Regions from separate parts of the Lactobacillus sp. 3B(2020) genome, predicted to be linked through region 2. Evidence: predicted binding sites of a transcription regulator. Region 2 holds the regulator's gene; the other holds the start of a gene.

Region 1 (4,541 bases), 370 kb from region 2:
AATTAAAGAGGATGGAAAAAAGCTCCTTGACGGCCTGGTTGGGATAAGAAGAACGAAGGTTGATTCATTAGAATCGACCTTTCGTTCGCACTTATCCGCTAAGGCCGTGCTTTGGAGCGAACCAGCCAACTGGTTTGGCGTTTGTGAGCCCATGCAAGGCTGAATCGGTTGGTGCGACCGTTGGGGAAGCAACTGCCATTCAGCTACTGCTTTGACCTTAGTTACTGAGTAACCTTCGGAGATGCAAAAGAGGCCGGAAAGAAACATTAGTTTCTTCCCGGCCTCTATACCAGTCATGCTCATCCTCACAGACTTTTCGGCAAAACCTACTACATCATTCCACCCATGCCGGCACCGGCAGCTGGGTTTACAGGTGCATCACTCTTTGGTTCAGGCTTGTCTGCTACAACAGCTTCCGTCGTCAACAAGAGGGCAGAAACAGAAGCAGCATTTTGAAGAGCTGAACGGGTAACCTTGGTTGGGTCAACAATTCCGGCTTCAACCATATCTTCGTACTTACCATCAGCGGCGTTGTAACCAATACCTGGCTTTTCGTTCTTTAATTGGTTGATAACCACAGAACCTTCAACCCCAGCATTTTCAGCAATTTGGCGAACTGGTGCTTCCAAAGCAGCCTTAACAATCTTAACCCCAGTTTGTTCATCACCCGTTGATTCGTTTTCAAGCTTTTCGAGGGCTGGAATTACGTTAACAAGGGCCGTACCACCACCAGGAACGAATCCTTCTTGGACAGCAGCCCGGGTAGCGTTCAAAGCATCTTCGATCCGATACTTCCGTTCCTTCAATTCAGTTTCCGTAGCGGCACCAACCTTAACAACAGCAACCCCACCAGCTAACTTAGCAAGCCGTTCTTGAAGCTTTTCCTTATCAAAGTCAGAAGTCGTTTCAGAGATAGCCTTCTTGATTTGTTCAACCCGGTCAGCAATGGCAGCCTTGTCGCCACTACCGTCAACAATTGTCGTACTATCCTTCGTAACCGTTACCTTGTTGGCAGAACCAAGTTGGTCAATCGTAGCGTCCTTGAGTTGCATCCCAAGGTCGTCAGAAATAACTGTCCCACCAGTCAAAACAGCGATATCTTCAAGTTGAGCCTTCCGCCGGTCACCAAAGCCAGGAGCCTTAACAGCAACCACGTTGAAAGTTCCCCGAATCTTGTTCAGAACAAGAGTTGGCAAAGCTTCACCAGTAATATCATCAGCGATGATCAAAAGAGCCCGACCTTCTTGAACAACTGATTGAAGTAATGGCAAGATATCTTGGATGTTTGAAATCTTCTTGTCCGTGATCAAAACGTATGGGTTGTCCAAGTCGGCTTCCATCTTATCATTGTCAGTAACCATGTATTGAGACATGTAACCACGGTCAAAGCTCATCCCTTCAACGACGTCAACACTGGTGTCGACCCCACGAGAATCTTCGATAGTGATAACCCCATCGTTACCAACCTTTTCCATGGCATCGGCAATCAACTTCCCAACTTCTTGGTTAGCAGCAGAAATAGAAGCGATTTGGGCGATGTCATCCTTGGTCTTAACGTCGTGGCTCATCGTCTTTAATTCTTCAACAGCGGCATTCGTAGCCTTTTCAATCCCACGACGAATTCCAACTGGGTTAGCACCGGCAGTGACGTTCTTCATTCCTTCGTTAACAATTGCTTGGGTCAAAACCGTAGCAGTCGTCGTTCCATCACCAGCAATGTCATTAGTTTTAGAAGCAACTTCAGAAACTAACTTAGCTCCCATGTTTTCGAAGTGGTCTTCAAGTTCAATATTCTTGGCGATCGTAACCCCATCGTTAGTGATCGTTGGAGAACCATAGCTTTGTTCCAAAACCACATTCCGACCCTTCGGACCAATGGTGGTCTTAACCGTGTCAGCTAACTTATCAACTCCGCGAAGCATTGCACCCCGTGCATCTTCAGCAAACTTTAATTCCTTTGCCATTAATTCTCACCTCATCAATTTTATCCAAGCTTAATTTTTAAACGAAAAACTTAGTCAATAACCGCAACTAAATCCTTCTCATGAACAACTAAGTACTTTTCACCGTCATATTCAACTTCGCGGCCGGCATACTTATCAAATAAAACCTTATCGCCTTCCTTAACACTAACGGCAACTACTTGACCGTTGTCCAAAGTCCGGCCTGCCCCAACGGTAATTACCTTACCAGTAGTTGGCTTATCCTTAGCGTTAGATGCTAAGACAATCCCACCAACCGTCTTTTCTTCTTCTTCAGCTTTCAGAACTACGCGATCTCCTAATGGCTTTAACACGTTAATCCCTCCAAATATATTTTTTATTTTAAGTAAAGTTAGCACTCAACACGATGCAGTGTTAGCACTTAATGTTCTCTAGTGCTAATTACATTTTCTACTATATCACGGTTTAGTCAGATTGCAACAAAAAAGTTTGACCTTTTTTGACTTTTTTAAAAGCGGAATGGGAGAACTACTCTGCTTAAAACCTGGTTTTGCATCGCATTTAAAAATAAAAAAGACTAGAAAGAAAAAGAATTCCTCCCTAGTCTACACCACTTATTCTAACCCAAATTAACGATCAAAGACTGCTGATTCGACCGATCATGATTAGTAATCACTGTCGATCGGTGATGGCTGTCTTTGGCATATTCATCTAAGACTTTCTTAGCAGCCTGCCATTGTTGGTTAAGGTGCTGAAGTTCACCTTGGTTGTACAAAACGCGTAACCGCAGTGTTTGTTCAGCCGTTAATTGCCATTCCTGCGTATTTGGATTATAACGAGATAATAGCCGTGGGGCCTCCATTGGCCCATCGACGATCAAGTTTTTCAACAGCACTGCAATTTCATTTTGTTCTTCTTCAGATGCGCGACTAAACCACTTGATCTTAAAACGAGCTGAATTTGAAACGGCATCAAGCGCCAAATCAAGATTCAGCCCCCGCATCCGTTGATATTGGTAATTTGCTTCTTGATATTGTGCTTTTGAAATCATTCCCCTGTACTCCCTAAAACAAACTTAGATTAACCGGTTTCCCCTTAGTTTATCTCCCATTTAACCAAAGAGTATTACCTTTTTATTCATTTCATCATTTGAATAACTAATTTGCGCTATCCTCATATGTAGAAAAACAACACTAATAAATTATAAACAATTTCAGCATAAAATGGTAGCTCAATTTAAAATTTGCTAAAGCCTAACTAAAAAACTGCACCAAATACCTGGCACAGCGCTAACGAAAAGTTTTCCTGAGTCACACCCACTCAGAGTTAATAATTTAACTATTCATTTACCTTATTTGTTTCAATAAAGTAGATCAAGGTCTGCAATTCATTGGTTAAATCAATATTTTGAACTTGCACATTCTTCGGCACTGACAACCGCACCGGGGTAAAGTTTAAAATCCCGTGTACCCCAGCAGCAACTAATTCATCAGTTACCGCTTGAGATTTGTCACCAGGCACCGTCAAAATAACCGCATCAATTTGCTGCTCTTTGATTTGCTTTTTTAACTCTGAAGCCGGGTAAACTGGAATTCCACTCTTAATCGTATTGGCTAATTCTGGCTTTGGATCAAAAGCGGCACTAATTCGTAAATTCGTGCTTTGATGGAAGTTATAGTTCATCAATGCACTACCCAAACTCCCGACCCCAACAAGAGCTACACTCGTTAATTTATCTTGGTTTAGAATTCCACGGAAAAACTTTAATAAACTTTCGACATCATAGCCGTAACCACGCTTGCCCAGTTCACCAAAGTAAGAAAAGTCCCGCCGAATCGTCGCTGAATCAACTTGGACTGCTTCTGATAATTCGGTTGATGAAACCCGTTTTTTATTTGCGTTTAACAAGACGTTTAGATAACGGTAATAAACCGGCAGACGCTTGGCTGTCGCCCGCGGAATTTTCCGAGATGGCATGTTTTTTTCCTCCTCAACTTCCAACTTGTGAATTTTCCATATAACTTATTCTAGCAATTCCCTTTAGCTTTGTGAACCTTATTGCAATAAAAGTTATTTTTTTGATCCGAAAAAGCATGGTAGAATCATCAGTGGACAATAATATTCGTTTAAAGGAAAGATAGGTTAAACCCATGTTATTAATGCAAACTAATGACGTCCTCCGCCGATTTGGCGCGGACGTTTTATTTCACAATATCAATCTGCAAATTACTGATCATGCCCGGGTCGCTCTTGTTGGTCGCAACGGAGCTGGTAAAACGACCCTCTTAAAGATCTTAGCCCAGATTACGGAACCGGATGAAGGCACCCTTGCCGTCGCTAAAAACGTCACCATTGGTTACCTCGCCCAAGATCAGGGGCTGGATAGTCAAAATACCATTTGGGCCGAATTAGACAGTGTTTTTGCTCCACTTCACCAAATGGAAAAAACCATCCATCACTTGGAAGAGCAACTTGCTGAAGTTGATTCAACAACTCCGCGGTATCAAGAAATTTTAAATAATTACGACCGCTTGCAAACTACCTTTAAAAAGCAAGACGGATTTGCCATTGAATCAAAGATGCGTGGGGTCTTAACTG
Region 2 (4,541 bases):
GATAGTAATGTTTTGCTTCTTGTGGGTTCCTTGATCTTCGGCAGAAACATTAACAATCCCGTTCTTATCAATATCGAAGGTAACCTTGATTTGAGGAACCCCACGTGGTGCAGGTGGAATATCCGTTAATTGGAAGTTACCAAGCGTCTTGTTATCGGCTGCCATTGGCCGCTCACCTTGAAGAACATGAATATCAACTGCTGGTTGATTATCGGCGGCCGTTGAGAAAATTTGACTCTTTGAAGTTGGAATCGTCGTGTTCCGATCAATCAACTTCGTGAAAACGCCACCCATAGTTTCAATCCCAAGGGAAAGTGGTGTAACGTCAAGTAAAACAACATCCTTAACATCACCTGTTAAGACCCCACCTTGCACAGCAGCCCCAAGGGCAACGGCTTCATCTGGGTTAATGGAGTGGTTAGGTTCCTTACCAGTTAATTCCTTAACCATTTCTTGAACGGCTGGAATCCGGGTTGAACCACCATTAAGGATAACTTCATCAATATCACTAAATGAAAGGTCTGCATCCTTCATGGCGTTCAAAACTGGTTGCTTCGTCCGTTCAACCAAGTCATTCGTAAGTTGGTTGAATTGTGCCCGGGTCAAAGTCTTTTCCAAGTGTAATGGGCCATTTTCACCAGAAGTAATAAATGGTAAGCTGATTTGAGCTTCTTGAACCCCAGAAAGGTCCTTCTTTGCCTTTTCAGCAGCGTCCTTCAACCGTTGAAGCGCCATTTTATTTTGAGAAAGATCAATACCATTTTCAGCCTTGAAGTCGTCAACTAACCAATCCATGATCTTTTGATCGAAGTCATCCCCACCAAGGTGAGTATCACCGTTCGTGGAAAGAACTTGGAAGACCCCATCCCCAAGTTCAAGGATGGAAACATCAAAAGTTCCCCCACCAAGGTCATAAACTAAAATCTTTTCATCCTTGTCTTGCTTATCAAGCCCGTAAGCGAGAGAAGAAGCAGTTGGTTCGTTGATGATTCGCTTAACATCTAACCCAGCAATCTTCCCGGCATCCTTAGTAGCTTGCCGTTGAGCGTCATTGAAGTAGGCCGGAACGGTAATCACCGCTTGCGTAACCGTATCACCAATATAATCTTCAGCATACTTCTTGATGTATTGCAAAATCATTGCTGAGATTTCTTGTGGGGTGTACTTTTTACCTTCAATGTCAACTGTGTAACCAGCTTCCCCCATGTGACTCTTAATGGACTTAACCGTGTTAGGGTTAGTTATTGCTTGCCGTTTTGCCACTTCTCCAACTTGAACTTCGCCGTTCTTAAATGAAACCACAGATGGAGTAGTCCGTCCCCCTTCAGGGTTGGTGATAATCTTTGGTTCGTTACCTTCCATGACGGCAACGGCAGAGTTAGTAGTACCAAGGTCGATACCAATAATCTTATTACTTGCCATTTTTTTACCTTCTTTATTTTTTATTTATTGTGCAACAATGACCATTGCCGGCCGCATTACCCGGTCCTTTAGCATATAGCCAGCTTGCAAAACCTTAACAACCGTTTCCGGCTTTTGACCATCCTCAACCGGTACCGTCTGAACCGCTTGGGAGGTTTGGGGATCGAAAGGCTTGTTCAAAGCTTCGATTTCAGTAACCCCATGTTCCTTCAACGCTTGTTCCAAATGATCGTGGACCATTTGAATGCCCTTCTTTAATTGTTTTCCGGCATCATCGGAAACTTCAATTTGGAGGGCCCGCTTTAAATTATCCAAAACCGGCAAAATGCCTTTAACCAAATCTTGCCCGTCATACTTGAGTAAGCTTTCCCGTTCCTTATTAAAACGCTTGGTCATGTTTTGAATTTCTGCTTCTGCCCGTAGGTACTGATCATCCTTTGTACTTACGTCAGCCTGCAACTTTTCAATTTGTGCTTTTAAAATCGTCACTTGATCATCGGCGGTTGGCTTCGTTTTTGCTTGATCTGACTTAGCCTTAACTTGGTCCGTCGCTTGATCTTGTTTTTCTTCGACTGGTTTTGTCGATTTTTCTTTCTTTGCCATTTAATCCCTCCTAAGAATCATAATAATGATGATAGTAGTTTAGTAACCGTTTTGCAAGTTCGTGCCGAAAAGCATCGACTAACCCAATCGTGCGGGAATACGACATCGTGGTTGGTCCGAGGACAGCAACGATGCCTTCGCCAAATTGATCAACTTGATACTTAGCCGTAATCAAAGAATAATTATCTAACAACTTATCCTTTGCAATTTCAGAACCGATTTTAACGGTGATTCCATTTCCACTTGTATCAGTATCAATAATTGAAGAGAGCCGGTCACTTTGATCAAGTAATTCATAAACAGCCTTCATGGCCTTTGCATCTTGATGCGTATCGATTCCCAATAGGTTAAACCGACCACCAACGTAGAAACGCTCCCCCGAAGCTTGATTAACAATACTATCAAAAATTCTTAAAAAGCCTTCTGGTTGTTGTAAATAATCAGTTATTTGAACTGGGATATCTTCTTGCAATCGTTTAATGACCTCTGTTAAGGGTAAACCAACGAGTTGGTCATTGATTAAACGAATCACTGCTTCAACTGCTTCAGGCTCAACTTGCTTTGGAATTGTAAAAGCTTGACTTTCAACCTCACCACTATCCGTAACCAAAATAGCCAAAACCCGAGCATTCCCCAACGGAACCAAACGAAAACCACTTAATTTAACGTTTTGCTGTTCAGGTTTTAAGGTAAAGGCCGTGTAAGAGGTCAAGTTTGAGAGAATTTCCGCAGAATGGGAAACAATCTCATCAATTTTTTGAAACTCAGTCCCCAAGGAATTATGAATCATTGCCGAATCATTTTCGGAAATTGCTGTCGGATCAAGTAAATAATCGACATAATAACGATAGCCCTTTTTAGAAGGGACTCGTCCAGAGGAAGAATGCTCTTTTTTAACAAGTCCTTCGTGCTCTAAAACTACCATTTCATTTCGAATCGTAGCTGAACTAACCTTAATTGGCAGTTCCTGTGCTAGTAACTTTGATCCAACTGGTTGACCAGATACGGTAAACTGACGTACAATCGCCTGGAGGATCAACTCTTGACGTTGTGTTAGCATGTCATCACTTCCTTTTAGCACTTCCAGTTGCTAAGTGCTAAATACAATTAATAATATACCAACCAAAATAGTAAAAGTCAATAAAAGTCAAAACCTTTTGGAGAAAAATTTATGGTAAAAAAATCACAACGTTTTATTCAACCCCACTCAGCCAAAGAAGCAATGCTCTTAATTCAAAAACTCTTTAATCAATATCGAAACGCTCCCTTGACTCAAGAACTTTTAAATTACCATCTCAACCTTTTGCAACGTCTCCAAGGTGATATTAAAGCAGCAACTATTAAGGAAAATAATCCTAAACAACTGGCTGATCTTGAAGAAATGACCCGGGTGATGCAATCCTGGAGTGGTATTCGCTTTACTGGGAAACCCTTTCCTGGCAAGCTTCGTCATTTTCACCTTGTAACTAGTCCCCAACAGCACTTTAAACGTCAAGTTCATAAAATGCATGACAACGGTAGCCACCGGGCAAGCCGTCACTAATAGTAAATCAAAACTCTAAAGCATCATCAAAAAATAAAAGCCAGGGCTAAGTTCATTGCTGAATTTGCTCTGGCTAATTTATTGCTACTTTGCAATTCCCGTTAAAGTTGGCAATTTGGTTTTTAATGCCGCTGAGGCAATCTCAAAATCATCAAAGTGATACTTGGTTTGGCCGATTTGTTGGTAAGTTTCATGGCCCTTACCAGCGATCAAGACTACATCTCCTGGCTGAGCAAGGCGAATTGCTTTTTGAATTGCTTGTTCCCGGTCATAAATTACTAATGGTTGGCGTTGATTATTGCTGACCCCCTTTAGCATTGCAGCCATAATCTGGTGGGGATCTTCGTTTCGGGGATTATCCATAGTGAAAATGGTCTGGCTACTATTGGTAGTTGCAATCTGAGCCATCATTGGTCGTTTGGGGGCATCCCGATCACCACCACAGCCAATCACACAATAGACTTTACGTTGCGCAAATTGGTTTAAGGTTTCCATTACCTTTTTAAGGCCGTCAGGGGTATGAGCGTAGTCAACAATTACGGTAATTCCCGTTGTCGTTGGTACTAACTGGAACCGCCCTTTTACCCCATGAGCATTCTTGAGGGAATTAATTGCGTCTTGAATCGCAATCCCCGAAGCGAAGGCGGTCGCAATTGCGGCTAAACAATTATAGACATTGAATTGGCCAACTAAGGGGACCGTTACAGCATAAGTTTGGTTAAAGGCAACTAATTTAAATTCTACCCCATGCATACTTAAATGGAGCTGTTCCGCACGAAAATCGGCAGTTGGTGCTAGTCCGTAAGTTAAAACTTGGGCGGGAGTATAAGCCGCAAATTCACGACCTACTGGATCATCTTGGTTAATTACCGCCACCTTATCAGGACCTAATTGGCTAAATAAAAGACTTTTAGCCAATTTATATTGTGCCATTGTATGGTGGTATGCTAAGTGATCTTCAGAAAAATTTGTG

The links. The regulator HrcA, encoded in region 2, represses chaperone genes, less so after heat shock. The targets are predictions, from matches to a motif close to TTAGCACTCNNNNNNNNNGAGTGCTAA.
Region 1: the regulator HrcA is predicted to act here: its motif matches at 2,358-2,384, upstream of groES (co-chaperone GroES).

The regions. Positions count from the first base shown of each region.
Region 1 is NZ_CP047410.1:1,735,858-1,740,398, forward strand. It holds gene groL (chaperonin GroEL) at 330-1,964, opposite strand; gene groES (co-chaperone GroES) at 2,015-2,296, opposite strand; gene GTO83_RS08770 (hypothetical protein) at 2,563-2,994, opposite strand; gene GTO83_RS08775 (redox-sensing transcriptional repressor Rex) at 3,282-3,920, opposite strand; gene GTO83_RS08780 (ABC-F family ATP-binding cassette domain-containing protein) at 4,094-4,541, shown strand, end outside.
Region 2 is NZ_CP047410.1:1,370,080-1,374,620, forward strand. It holds gene dnaK (molecular chaperone DnaK) at 1-1,422, opposite strand, end outside; gene grpE (nucleotide exchange factor GrpE) at 1,447-2,025, opposite strand; gene hrcA (heat-inducible transcriptional repressor HrcA) at 2,036-3,085, opposite strand; gene GTO83_RS06820 (hypothetical protein) at 3,197-3,568, shown strand; gene GTO83_RS06825 (UDP-N-acetylmuramoyl-L-alanyl-D-glutamate--2,6-diaminopimelate ligase) at 3,653-4,541, opposite strand, start outside.